DNA from 2 places in the Bartonella acomydis genome. Region 2 is predicted to be linked to the other one. Evidence: predicted binding sites of a transcription regulator. Region 2 holds the regulator's gene; the other holds the start of a gene.

Region 1 (7,178 bases), on a different contig from region 2:
TCATCAATACGCCGTGAAACAATTGTTGAAAATTCATCGGCAAAATTTTCTATTTGTGCAATAATTTGTGCACTTTCATTAATCAATTTGTTATAAGCAATAACGGCAGGAATTGCTGCAAACAAGCCAATAGCGGTTGCCAAGAGTGCTTCAGCAATACCTGGTGCAACAATCGCCAGCGAAGTATTTTGAGAGGCTGAAATAGAAAGAAACGAACCCATAACCCCCACCACGGTACCAAAAAGACCGATAAAAGGTCCCGCTGATCCAAGAGTTGCAAGAAAGCCTAATTTTGATTCTATTTTTGCGCTTTCACGCCCCAACGTCAAATCCATAGCCTTATCAATTCTACTTTGCAAACTTATTGATGTATGAATTCCTTTTTCAAGGGATTTTTTCCATTCCGACATAGCAGCCATAAAAACGGCTGATATACTGTTGGTGCGCTGGCTTTTACATTCTGCATAAAGATCTTCCAGCGCCTTTCCAGACCAAAAGGTGCGTTCAAATTTTTTTATTTCACGCCGTATTCTCCGATAGGTAAAGATTTTATCAAAAATAATGGCCCAGCTCCATACGGAAGCCAATAGCAACAAAATCATCACAATTTTAACGACGAAACCCGCTTGCATAAACAAATGCAATATCCCAATCATCTCTGGATTCGTGAGCTCTACCTGCGGCATAGTTTTGTTCCTCTAAACGACAAGGTTTATTTCTGAAATGGAATAAAGCAGATTGTTTTATAGTTTCTAAATTTATAAAAATAATTTCACTCTCTCTTTCGCCAAGGTTATCTATACAATATAATTTTTTGAACAGAGTACAGTTTTAAAACACAATTGTTGAAAACAGCCCTTTGGGTAAACGACGTGGTTTTCCTTTTTCATTAATAAGAGCAATTTCAACTTTTGCTGTTACCAACATCTTCTCTTCATGAAGAATATATTGTTCCATAACAAAGCGTGCCCCTTGCATACGGTTGATACGTGTTCTAATTGTTAAAAGATAATCGATTTGTGCTGGTCGTGAAAAATTGATATCCATATGACGGACAACAAAAAACAACTTTTCCCCCTCAACACCTGAAGCTAACATTTTGTTATTAAAACCTGTATCGCGTAAAAACTCTGAACGTCCACGTTCAAAGAACTCTAGATAACGTGCGTGATACACCACACCAGAGAAATCTGTATCCGCAACATAAACGCGTACCTGAAAATCATGAAAACCATTTGTATGGTTGCATTTAAAAGATTTTGTTCCAGTCATCTGCCCCATCCATAAAATAAAATTGTCTAAAATCATGCGTTATTGCGTTATGTGAGCAGTTGACTGCGCCTTTGTGGTAAAAAAGTGAAAGTGGGAACATAAAATCCTCATTGCTCCAAATTTTTTCTGTAAATATTGCGCACAGACATTTCCCCATTACAAATATAAATCTCTTTCCATTATAGATATCAAACTATTTTACGGTTTGTGCTTAGGAAGATATCTTAATCCTCTTGCTCATCCCATAAAGTGGGCTGAAGTGTAGGATTGTCCTTTGTGTCGAGCAATTGTGCGCGCTTTTGTGATGAAATCTGGACAGGAGGAGCAGAAAGCCCTAGATGACTCCAAGCTTTTTCTGTTAGCATACGCCCACGAGCGGTGCGTTGTATAAAGCCTTTTTGGAGAAGATAGGGTTCAACAATATCTTCAAGAGCATCACGCGGTTCTGAGAGAGCAGCAGCAATGGTTTCAATACCCACTGGCCCTCCTAAAAAAGTTTCAGCAATCAGTAGCAAATAGCGACGATCAAGTGGATCGAGTCCAAGATGATCCACTTCAAGGCGCAAAAGTGCTTCATCGGCAACTTTACGGTCAATTTTTTCTGCCCGTCGCACCAATGCGAAATCGCAAACCCGCCGTAAAAGCCGTCCGGCAATTCGTGGCGTACCGCGTGCTCGTCGTGCGATTTCATGGGCACCATCTTCACTAATCTGGACAGCAAAAAGCCGTGCATTGCGTTGAACGATATATTCCAATTCTTCTATAGTATAAAAATTGAGACGAATTGGAATGCCAAAACGGTCTCGCAATGGTGTGGTTAAAAGTCCCAAACGGGTGGTTGCCGCCACCAAGGTAAATTTCGCAAGATCAATTTTCACCGAGCGCGCAGCAGGTCCCTCCCCAATGATCAGGTCTAGTTGATAATCCTCCATGGCTGGATAAAGGATTTCTTCAATAGCCGGATTTAAACGGTGAATTTCATCAATAAACAGCACGTCGCGTTCTTCTAGATTGGTCAAGAGAGCAGCTAAATCTCCTGCTTTGGCAATGACCGGTCCTGAGGTTGAGCGAAAATTAACTCCCAATTCTTTAGCCATAATTTGTGAGAGTGTTGTTTTTCCAAGGCCTGGTGGTCCAACAAACAACACATGATCGAGAGCTTCTTGGCGTGCTTTTGCAGCTTCAATAAATATTTTTAAATTGGCCCGCGCTGCTTCTTGTCCAATAAAATCATCGAGAACTTGCGGCCTCAAAGAACGATCTGGATCGTTAGGCAGGGGAGCAGCATCCAAAAGGCGTTGATCTTCATCTTTGTGCATTGTAACCTTTTATTCAAGTAGGAGGAGAAAGCAATTTAAGACTATGGCGAATAAGCAGTGCGGCAGAAAGCGTTTCGCCTTCAAGAGCGTTCATCGCTAAAGCAAGAGCCTGCGCTGCTTTCTCTCGTTCAAAACCGAGCTTGAGCAAAGCAGAAAGTGCTTCATTTGTAGGTTGATTTGTCACCTCCAAATGAGGAACAGCAGAACTACGAAGCGCGTTTTCGTTAAAAGGAAGCGTTTTGCTTTTTAGTTCGCGGACAATTCTTTCACTGACTTTTTTACCAACGCCTGGAGCACGACTGATCATTGCAACATCGTTGAGAGCAATTACTTGTGCCAATTCATCTGACGAAAAAGTGCCCAAAATTGCCAAGGCCACCTTAGCCCCCACACCAGGAACATTTTGCAGCATGCAAAACCATTCTTGTTCAACTCTTGTTGCAAAACCAAAAAGGCGAATGGCTTCTTCACGCACATGAGTTTCAATAAAAAGACTTAACGCCTCTCCAACAGCTGGTAAAGAAGAACGTAGCCGATTTGACACAAAAACAACATAACTCACCCCATGAACATCAACAAGAATATGATCATCAAAGATATGTTCAAGAGTCCCTTTCAATTTTCCAATCATGCTGTAATTCCAATCATATCACAACCTTTATAGGATAAGATTTATTGACACCCTTACAGCACACAGGCAAACAAAGAGCAAACACCTCCGCCCCACCACTGTTATCAAATTCAGCACGTAGCAGCAAAATCTTTATTATCATACCATAAACAGCAAAGCTGTATTGAAAAAAACTCTGTAATTTGTCGTTCATGCCATAACCTTTAAACGATGAGAGAAACTAGTACGGTGCATGCTGTGGCATAGAGCAAGCGCAAGCGCATCAGCTGCATCACTGCTATCAAATTCAGCCCGTGGCAGCAAAACCTTTACCATCATATGAATTTGTTCTTTATCGCCATGTCCAACACCAATAACAGATTTTTTGACTTTATTTGGAGCATATTCAAAAACGGGAAGATTTCCTTGTGCAGGAACCAGTAGAGCAATAGCACGCGCTTGTCCAAGTTTTAGCGTTGCTGTAGCATCTTTATTAACAAACACATGTTCCACGGCGGCTTCATGGGGCATAAATTGATGGACAATCTCTGAAAGTCCTCTGTAGAGCTGGCATAACCGAGAAGCAAGATCACAGCGTACATCAGAAGAAAGCGTTCCCGCTGCCACAAATTGAAAGCGATTACCGGAGAGATCGATAACACCCCACCCTGTACGCCGTAATCCGGGATCAATACCTATAATACGAATCGTCTCTGCCATAATTTTTAGTTTATACAGTTTTTCTGCGCTTTAAAAGATATGAGAAGGCTAAGAAAACAAAGCAAACACACCGCAAAATGCAGCAAAATGGCTGAAATGCGTCTTAAGAAATGCGCACATAACAAAGGAACAAGCAATGTGCTGGCAAATTTTCCCAGTAAATTTTCTAAGAATGCCTAAATGCTGTTTTCAGCAATTCGATTTGTTTGCCTACTGGATTATCTTCTTCCAAAACATCAGCAGAACCATTTTCCTTGCCAATACGCATATATTGCATACGTGCCTCCAAACGCAATGAGCGCGCAACAAAGTAGCGGAAAAGTTCTGGTAACTCTTGCCAATGGGCATTTTCCGATTGCAAGGTTGGTGTATGAAGCGAGACTTTAGCGAGTTCTTTTTGTATTTGTTCTAGTGTCATTTCTCCTTCGCGCTCGGCACGAAGTAAGAGGAGTTGAGAAGCAATTTGCATCAACCTTGTGCTTAAATACATAGCTTCCTTGGCATAGATTGCAGAAATTTCTGTTGAAAAAGAACGCGCTGCAAATTTCCCTTCTGTATCAATATAAGTCGCAGTTTCTTCAATCAACGCCATTGTTTCTTCATAAAGGCGGTTAAAAGCATTTTCGAAAGCATCATGTTCGATCATGATAATGGGTTCATCATAAGGACGTTTATATACGCTCACGCTTTTATACTCCAAATATCAACACAAAAATTACAACACTCAACGAAATGATAATTAAAAAGTTTCTTTATCTCAAAAAGTTTCTTTTAATCTAGCTTGTGTAGAATGCTTTTTTAAATTGAGTACCTCTTTTAAAACTCTCATGCAACGCGCTTTTTATACTAAGGTTAACGTCTCAAAATCCTAAATGTTACGAACAAAAAGATCTACTTGAGGAAAACCGTTGCACAGATCGACGCTTTTCCCAATAATAGGCGATAGCAAATTGCAGAGCAATACCACTTATGATCAAGAGACTATCGGAAAAAAACGTTGCTGTCATCACTGTTTTTAAAATTTGTCCCAACATAGCGAAAACAGTGCCTGTCATAAAAACGGGGAGACTATGTTTGCCTAAAATTGCTAAAGGATTTTTCTTGGAGACATAAAACCAATTATGCAAGCGTGGCAAACAAAGGATCACGGTTGCCATTGCAAGAATATGGAACAAGCGCGGCAAACTTAAAAAGCTTTTATTAAAATTAAGCAAAGGAGAAGACCAGCCAAGCCAGCCCAAAACTCCCCACCAATTCAAACGCACCCATAACAAGGACAGCACAAGATAGAAAACTGCCACCACAACGACAAAAGGCTGAAAAGCGATGCTTTTTCCTTGTTTGAGAGATACAGTGCTGGTGAATCCTATGACAAATAACAATTGCCAAGACAAAGGATTTAGAAACCACTGTCCCTGTATGGGGTAAGAAGGGGGCGCAATTTCATAAAATCCGCAAACCAAATAGAGCATAAACGAGCCCAAAAGCAGCAGCCCTTTATGTTTAGCGCTGCAATAAAGAACAAAAGGAGCAAACAGCATCAAGACCATATAAAGTGGCAAAATATTATTATAACCCAATTGATGCCCCAAGCTTAAGCTATGCAAAAATGCCGTGAGTGGTTGGCTAACAAACAGCCCTATGTTGTTCATCGATAACAATTTTTCTTCCCGCCATAATAAAAAGGCAGCAAAAAAAAGGCTTAAAGTGACAAAGGTGGTAAAAAGATAGGCGCCATAAAGCTGCAAAGCTCTGTAGCAAAGTTTACGCACAATGAAAGAAAACGATTTGTATTGTAAACGCGCATGGAAACTGAGTCCAAGAGAGACGCCTGAAAGCAAAACAAACACCTCCGCTGAATCTGAAAAACCGAAATTTCTATGGGTGATAGATTCATAGAGGGTTCCGGGAATATGATTGATGAAAATCGTCAATAAAGCGAAAGAACGAAAAACATCAATACGTGTATCACGATCCACAAGATGGGTATTATGGTTTAAAACGCTTTGGTAACCCATCAATGAACCCTTAAAAATCACAAAAACAATCGTTTATTTTAGCAAAGAACCTTTATAAAATGAAGCTTTAATTATAAGAGTCAAATTTCTTTATTGAAGAGTTGAGGATTTTTGTATGACAAAACAAGAGAATAAATTGGTTGTTTCCCCTTCTTTTCCTCAATTGGTTTTGACATTAGACGTTCGGCGCACCATCATGCCTGCTTTTTTACAGCCAATTTTACAAACAAAGTCTTTTGCATGCGTGATTGTTTATGACTCTAAAACGGGTGATGAAGCTTTTTTACAAAAACAAGCGCAAACTTACGTACAAGATATTCAAAACCATGGCGCAGCTCTGCTCATTGCTGGTGACAGCCGCATTGCAGGGCGTATCAAGGCTGATGGTTTGCATATAGAGAATGATCTTAATGCTCTTGTTCAAGAGCATCCTCAAAAAAAGGAACAAAAGATCATCGGCTTTGGCAATATCCGTAATCGCCATAATGCCATGGTTGCAGGAGAAGCCGGTGTTGACTATTTATTCTTTGGCAAACTCGGCGCTGATAAAAAGCCGCATCCGCATCCACGCAATTTGCAACTGGCAGAATGGTGGGCAGAGATCATGGAAATCCCCGCCATTATCCAAGCAGGCAGCGACTTTGCAAACTTTGATGAAGTGCTAAAGACGGCCTGTGAATTTATCGCCGTGGAAGAAGTCGTCTTTGGAAACAACAATCCCTTGCCGCTTCTTAAAATGATGCAAGAAAAATGTAAAAACACACCCTTGTAATATGGGGGGAAAACATCAAAACAACATACACGCAGAACACACAATCCCTCACCTAACTTGTACTAAGCCAACAAGAATACATGCAACAAACAGGCAAGAGACGATTTTGTGAAAAATTATAAACAGACCGAAGACACAAGATATCCAAACCTATAATGGTGTCATTCCAGCATCATGAGAGGCTTTTTCCTTCACCATAATTTCACATCTGCATACAAAGAAGAGAACAAGCCGTTTTTCTATCTTACGTTAAGAATGGTTTTAGACGTCCCATAAAAATTTGAGAGGCAGAAAGCTTTCTTCATTTTTATTGCCAATCCTCTCAAATTACTTTATGAATGAAAGGGTGTTTTGGTCGCATACGCACCGACCAATAGGGCTCTAAAACCCAAAACCTAAACATGAATTTACCCTGCTTTGCAGGTATCCCGGAATTCCGGGAGATTTTGCTATGTCCAAGCGCTTAC
Region 2 (7,178 bases):
AAAGGTCATAAGCATCTGATTTTTCAATTTTGACTGTAACAAATTCACCAACACGAAGTGGTCGTCGTGATGATATGTGTACAACACCATCTATTTCTGGAGCATCATATTGGCTACGGCCTTTAGCAATTTTTCCTTGACTTTCATCGATCAAAACTTGGAGTCTTTTTCCGATTTTCTTCTTTAAAAGCTGTGTAGAAATTTGTTGTTGTTTTGCCATAAAGCGATGCCAGCGACTTTCTTTTACTTCTTCAGAAATATTTTCTAGTCCTAAATCATTGGCGACAGCACCTTTGATTCCTTCATATTTAAAACATCCCGCGCGTTCAATTTTTACTTCTTCTAGCCATTCAAGAAGTATATTAAAATCTTCATTTGTTTCGCCTGGAAAGCCAACAATAAATGTTGATCGTAAAGCGAGATCTGGACAAATTGCTCTCCACTTTTCAATTCTACGATTTGTTTTTTCCATAAGAGCAGGACGTTTCATATTGCGTAAAACAGTTGGTGATGCATGTTGAAAAGGTATATCCAGGTAAGGGAGAATTTTTTTTGCCGCCATAAGCTCAATAACTTCATCTACATGAGGATAAGGATAAACATAATGCATGCGTATCCAAATGCCCATATCACCAAGTTCACGGCAAAGATCAAAAAATTTTGCTTTTACACTGCGGTCTTTCCAAGGACTTTCAAGATATTTAAGATCAATACCATAAGCACTGGTGTCTTGTGAGATAACTAGGAGCTCTTTTACACCAGCTTTTACAAGCTTTTCAGCTTCGCGAAGAACATCATCGACAGGGCGTGAAATAAGATCACCACGTAGAGTAGGGATAATACAAAAACTACATCGATTAGAACAACCTTCAGAAATTTTTAAGTAAGCATAATGGCGAGGTGTTAAACGAATACCTTGTGGAGGAACTAAATCGATAAATGGATCATGAATAGGAGGAATTGCTGTATGAACAGCTTCTATAACACTTTCGTAATCCTGTGGTCCTGTAATAGCTAATATATTAGGATGGTTTTGGCGAATAACATCAGGATCCGCACCAAGACAACCAGTCACAATAACTTTACCATTTTCTTTGAGTGCTTTATCAATATTGGTTAATGATTCATTTCGAGCAGAATCAAGAAAACCACAAGTATTTACAACAACAACATCAGCACCTTGATGTTTCCGTGAAATTTCATAACCTTCAGACCGCAGTCTTGTAATAATTCGTTCAGAATCTACCAATGCTTTTGGACATCCCAGAGAAACGAAACTAATACGAGGTGCTGTCATGATAATCCTGCAACTTTATAATTATTAAATTTTCATTTGCTGTTTTTAATTCATTAAAAATAAAAATGCTCTTTATCTTTGACACATATGCAATATAAATTACCATAAAGCTATTTTTTTATTTTTAATATTTGCGAATGAGTCCAATCAGTTTACCCTGTATCTGTATACGTTCAGATCCATATATCCGCGTTTCATAATGAGGGTTTGCTGCTTCTAATGCAATGAAAGCGCCTTTGCGTCGATAACGTTTTAAAGTTACTTCTTTGTCATCAATGAATACAATAACAATTTCACCTGATGTTGCTGTGCTCTGACGTTTGACAATAATAATATCCTTATCAAAAATACCAGCTTCGATCATAGAATCATCTCTAACTTCTAATGCATAATGCTCGCCTAAATTAATCATATCTGGTGGTAAGGAGAGGGAGCCTGTTTGTTGCAATATAGTGGAAATGGGCATATTTGCTGCAATACGCCCCATAATAGGAATAGTGACATTTTTTGTTTTTTCTTCCTCAAAATTATCAAGATCATTGAAGTTTTTTGATATTTTTCTTTTATTTTTCTCTATCATATTGGGAGAAATTTTACGCGCTAAAGAAAGATTAAATGTTATTTTATCAGGAAGTCGAATCACCTCTACTGCACGGGCACGATTTGGCAAACGACGTATAAAGCCCCGTTGTTCTAGGGCTATCATGAGCTTATGAATGCCAGATTTTGAAGAAAGCTCTAATGCTATTTTCATTTCATCAAAGGAAGGAGGAATACCAGTTGCTTTCATATGATTATGAATAAACAACAGTAGTTCATATTGTTTACATGTTAGCATTCAATATTCCCATCAAAAGAACAAAAAATGAAGAAAAGAAAATATATGTGCTTATAATTATGCTGTAATTTTATAAGATAAAATAAAAATATTTATTTCTTATTTATTTTATAAATTTTATTTTATCTATATTAAAAATATTTTTACTATATTGTATTGCATATACAAATATTAACACACGTGAGAAATAAAATTTAAAAACATATTTTTTCTCTCTTTCATAAGACGTATTAACCTAAAATAAATTATGTCACCTATTGAAAGAAAGATTCTTGAAAAAAATTAGCTATTTCATAATTTTACCATACAGAGCTCAAGTAAACGATATTTTGCTTATTTGGTCAGAAAAGCTAGCGTATTGCATATTATTCCACGATAATTATTTAAAAAAATATTGAGTGACAATTTTATTGTCAGGAGTGATATTTTCAATTTGTATTAAACTTTTCCGATTTATCTTTGCTTTGTTTTCCTTATAATAATGAGATTTTCCAATATGCACTTATTGTCCATTAGAAAAGTTGCACTCATATATATTTTTAGTAAGATGTGCTGCCTATCTTTCAGCTAATATATTTTTTCTTTTGCCCTATGTATTAAACTCAACAATGGAGCATATCGCTGTTTTCTTCGGTGTTGTGATTAACCATATTTACCGTTTTTATAATATGCATGTTTTCGTATTTTAAAAGTTATAATGTATTTTATGTCTAAATTTTTCTTTTTATTCGAACTTAAAATGGAGAAAAAAAGATTGTATCCACAGTGATCGAGAAAGGAGAAAGGCCAGAAAAGTATTGATAACTAAACCGAATAATAATATTTTTTGCAAAAGGTGTTGACCAAATGAAAAGTCAACCGTATGTTCCTCTCACTTTCTACAGAGCAGAATAGCTTTTGTGGGAGCGCGTAGCTCAGTTGGTAGAGCAACTGACTTTTAATCAGTAGGTCCAGGGTTCGAATCCCTGCGCGCTCACCAACTCTAAATAAGATCAATGAATTTCTACAAAAGTTTTAGGAATTTTTGTTGCTTTGGTTCTTTAAATTTACTTTTCTGTACGCTCCGAACCTTTTTAAGTTTTTTATTGATTTTATGCTAAGCGTTTTCTATTAGCATTTTCGATTAAAGTGACCTCATGGGGTTATGATTGTTTTCTCATAATCAAAATAACTGGCCAATCATTATAGAAAATATCCTTTATTTATAAAATATTGATTTCTTTATTTTTTTAATTTATTTACCCTTTCCATGACAGAGATATATTTTTGTGGAAATGTAAAAATATTAACGATATATTAATTTCTTGATAAATGGTTAATTTTAAGGCTATTATGTATACGTGAGGGGAATCATCTAAAAATGTGAATTTCCTTATCGTATACAGAAGGTGCGATGTGATTTTTTGCAGTAAATACTCAATTAAAAATAAGCGGGCTGGCAAATGCTTTTAAATAGCAAAAAGAAATTTACTTCTATTTTTAATTCAACATTTCAATTTCTTTCTGTAGTCGTTGTATCCCAGTTATTGGTGTCTTGCTGCGCAAGCCAAACCGCACACTTTATCATAAAAAGTTTTTATAACAAGAAAGCGATTGATGACGCGCAAACTGCTGTTCTTCCTAAAAAAAATCCAAGTGAGCAAAATCAATTAAGAGAAAAGAAAAAAAAGGGACGAGCTATTGTCGGTAAACCTTACCAAATAAAAGGGAAGTGGTATTATCCCCGAAATGATCCAACCTATCAACGTATTGGAGAAGCATCATGGTATGGTTCAGATTTTCATGGACGTTTAACCGCAAACGGTGAGGTTTATGATATGAATCTTTTGACCGCTGCACACCCCACAATGCCTTTACCAAGTTATGCTCGTGTTACGAATCTAAAAAATGGTTCTTCACTCATTGTTAGAGTAAATGATCGTGGTCCTTTTATGAAAGATAGAATCATTGATTTATCAAAACAAGCTGCGGAAATACTTGGTTATGCAAATGCAGGTGTAGCAAATGTTAAAGTGGAATATATTTCTGAAGCACCTGTTGGTTATTATGATGCTGCCTATTTAATGGCTTCTTACACGTCAGGGAATAACACGTCATCCTCACTCACCTTGGCAGATATTTCGAAAGAAAAAGAAGATATCGTACTAAAGAAATTTGTTACAAATAGTCAGGAACAGTCAGGAGAGGCCGTTATTGCACAAAAACGGTCTTATAAAAATCTTTCAGTAACATTGCCAGAAAACGGTCCAGTTTTGCTTAATAAGCCGACGGTATTTGAGCAAGTTGCTTTAATTAATAAGTTAACTAAAAAAATAACAGTTAACTGATTACAGTTATTTAAAAAAGTAATATTTGTTTCTGATCATCTATAAGTTAAGATTATAGATGATCAGGATTTGTCATTATAATAAGCTCTTCATTACAAACAAAAAAATGAAATTATTTCTTATTCTGAAATAAGGTAATGCTCTACTTAATATTAAAATATGAAAAATGAACAAGAAAGTGTATTGGTTTTTGTGATAATACTGAAGCAAAATAGAAACCTATTTTAATTTCACGATGTGATTCTTAGTCGGAAAAAAACAAGTCTTTTCTTGTATAAGAAGATTCTTTATGCTGTTTCTTCAAATATGGGAGGAGCGGTTATGCACACGGTCTTAAGGGTTGTATTCACCTTAGTTTGGATGTTGATATTAGACGAGTGGGGGAGAGCGCAGAACTTTCAAAATTCTGCATCGCAATTGCTGTTACTTGATAATAACACAGATACAATACTTTTTGAAAAACAAAGTGATATTCCTTTTTTCCCGGCTTCGTTAACAAAATTGATGACCGCTGAAGTCATATTTCATCAATTAAAAGAAGGTGTGTTAAGCAGTACACAAAAATTCAAGGTTAGTGAAAATGCTTGGCGCAAAGGTGGAGCTCCTTCTGGTACAACGACTATGTTTGCTAAAGTAAAGACAGAAATTAGTATTTCTGATCTTTTGCGTGGTTTAATTATTGTTAATGGGAATGATGCAGCTATTATCCTTGCTGAAGGCATAGCGGGAAGTGAGGCTAATTTCGCAAAACTGATGAATCAGAGAGCCAAAATACTCGGATTATCACATAGTCATTTTGTTAATGCAACGGGGCTTCCTGAAGAAGGACAATTTATAACATTGCGCGATATGATCATATTAGCGCGTCATATTGTTCATGAATATCCCGATTATTATACGCTTTACAGCGAGCCTCATTTTACTTGGAATCATATTTTTCAACGGAACAAAAATCCTCTTATTTTTAAAGAAATTGGTGTAGAAGGATTTGCTTTTGGCTATAGTAAAGATGAAGGTTTTTCAATGGTTGTTTCTGTTTATCAAAATCATCGGCGTCTTTTTTTAGCAATAAATGGTTTGCAAAATGGTAAAGGACATACAACAGAAATAGAACGCATCCTTCAATGGGGAATGAGAGCTTTTGTTCTTAAAACGATCTTCACACAAGGACAAACTATTGGCTATGCTTCTGTTTATGGTGGAAAGCAAAATTCTGTTGCTGTTATTGTTAAAGAGCCTATAAATCTTATGCTTTCGAATGAAAAAAAAATAAATATTAAAGCGAAAATTAAATATCATGGCCCATTAAAAGCTCCCATCATTTTAGGACAACCGATAGGTGTTCTTCAGATTTTAGAAGATAAAAAGATTCTTCTCGAAAAAACAGTTTTTGCTGGAAACAAAGTTCAGAAAGGAAGCTTCTTTGTAAAAGTAAAAAACGTACTCTATGAGATAACAATTGGCTGGTTACGAAAATATTTGTAGTGTGTGCTCACAATAAGGGTTGAGGTTTATACGTGTCAGGTTATTTTATTACATTTGAAGGAGGGGAGGGTGCAGGAAAAACAACGCAAATTTCCTTACTCGCTCAGTATCTTTCTAGCAAAGGTTACGAGGTTATTACAACACGAGAACCGGGAGGAACAGAAGGTGCTGAAGTAATACGCTATATTTTGTTGTCGGGTAAGGCCCAACAGTATGGGCCATTTGTTGAAGCGGCCTTATTTACAGCTGCACGTGCTGACCATGTTAACAAAATTATTATACCAGCGATGCAAAAAGGCAAAGTCATTTTATGTGATCGCTTTGTTGATTCTACGCGTGTTTATCAAGGACTCAACAATAGGGTAGATTCTTCTATTCTTACCCTTTTAGAATCTATTGCTCTCAATGGCATAAAACCTCATCTAACATTTTTATTAGATATACCAGCAACATATGGTATGGAACGTGCAAAAATACGAAGAAACAAAGCAGAAACAATTGATCATTTTGAAAAAGATAATTTAGAGATTCAAGAGCAAAGGCGACAAGCTTTCTTGCAATTAGCAAAACAAGAACCGCATAGATTCCGAGTAATTGATGCTACAGCTACAGTAGAAATTATTGCACAGAAAATAAAAAGATTTGTCAGCAGCTTATTATTGGATCAAGCTCATGAATGATGTAAGTGTTTTACAGCAATATGACCATATTGATACAATTTTATCACCTTCACAAAATAATGTGATCTTTGGCCATGAGGATACTCGTCATTTTTTGGCGCAAATGCGAGAAGAGGGGCGTTTACATCATGCATTATTATTTGAAGGAAAATATGGAATTGGAAAAGCCACATTGGCATTTCATTTTGCTTGGAATATTCTAAGTTCTCAAAAGGGCAATTTTTTGCAGCCGGAGCATAATTCCATTACATGGCACCAAATTACGCAGGGCTGTCATCCTGGCCTTTTACACATTTCACGTTGTTTTGATTTAAAAACACAAAAATTTAAAACAGGTATACTCATTGATGATATCCGCGATGTGATGCATTTTTTAAACCAAACTGCGCAAGATAATGGATGGCGTATCGTTATCATTGATCCTGCCGAAGATATGAATAGAAGTGCGGCTAATGCAATTCTTAAAATGCTTGAAGAACCTCCTGCAAAGACTTTGTTTATTATTATTACGCATTCTCCGGGAAAACTACTCCCAACCATTCGTTCACGAT

The links. Region 2 encodes LexA, which represses DNA repair genes until DNA is damaged. Its sites were predicted from a motif close to TGTTCNNNNTGTGTTCNG; they were not measured.
Region 1: the regulator LexA is predicted to act here: its motif matches at 3,972-3,989, upstream of ruvC (crossover junction endodeoxyribonuclease RuvC).

Annotation. Positions count from the first base shown of each region.
Region 1 is NZ_BAABIY010000012.1:28,184-35,361, forward strand. Features, by position in the region: gene tolQ (protein TolQ) at 1-686, opposite strand, end outside; gene ybgC (tol-pal system-associated acyl-CoA thioesterase) at 832-1,272, opposite strand; gene ruvB (Holliday junction branch migration DNA helicase RuvB) at 1,497-2,591, opposite strand; gene ruvA (Holliday junction branch migration protein RuvA) at 2,605-3,222, opposite strand; gene ABD909_RS02000 (hypothetical protein) at 3,236-3,415, opposite strand; gene ruvC (crossover junction endodeoxyribonuclease RuvC) at 3,412-3,921, opposite strand; gene ABD909_RS02010 (DUF1465 family protein) at 4,088-4,606, opposite strand; gene ABD909_RS02015 (OpgC family protein) at 4,797-5,939, opposite strand; gene ABD909_RS02020 (thiamine phosphate synthase) at 6,055-6,711, shown strand.
Region 2 is NZ_BAABIY010000002.1:42,334-49,511, forward strand. Features, by position in the region: gene rimO (30S ribosomal protein S12 methylthiotransferase RimO) at 1-1,297, opposite strand, end outside; gene lexA (transcriptional repressor LexA) at 1,422-2,135, opposite strand; tRNA gene ABD909_RS00685 (tRNA-Lys) at 3,039-3,114, shown strand; gene ABD909_RS00690 (septal ring lytic transglycosylase RlpA family protein) at 3,578-4,462, shown strand; gene ABD909_RS00695 (D-alanyl-D-alanine carboxypeptidase family protein) at 4,784-5,947, shown strand; gene tmk (dTMP kinase) at 5,980-6,627, shown strand; gene ABD909_RS00705 (DNA polymerase III subunit delta') at 6,620-7,178, shown strand, end outside.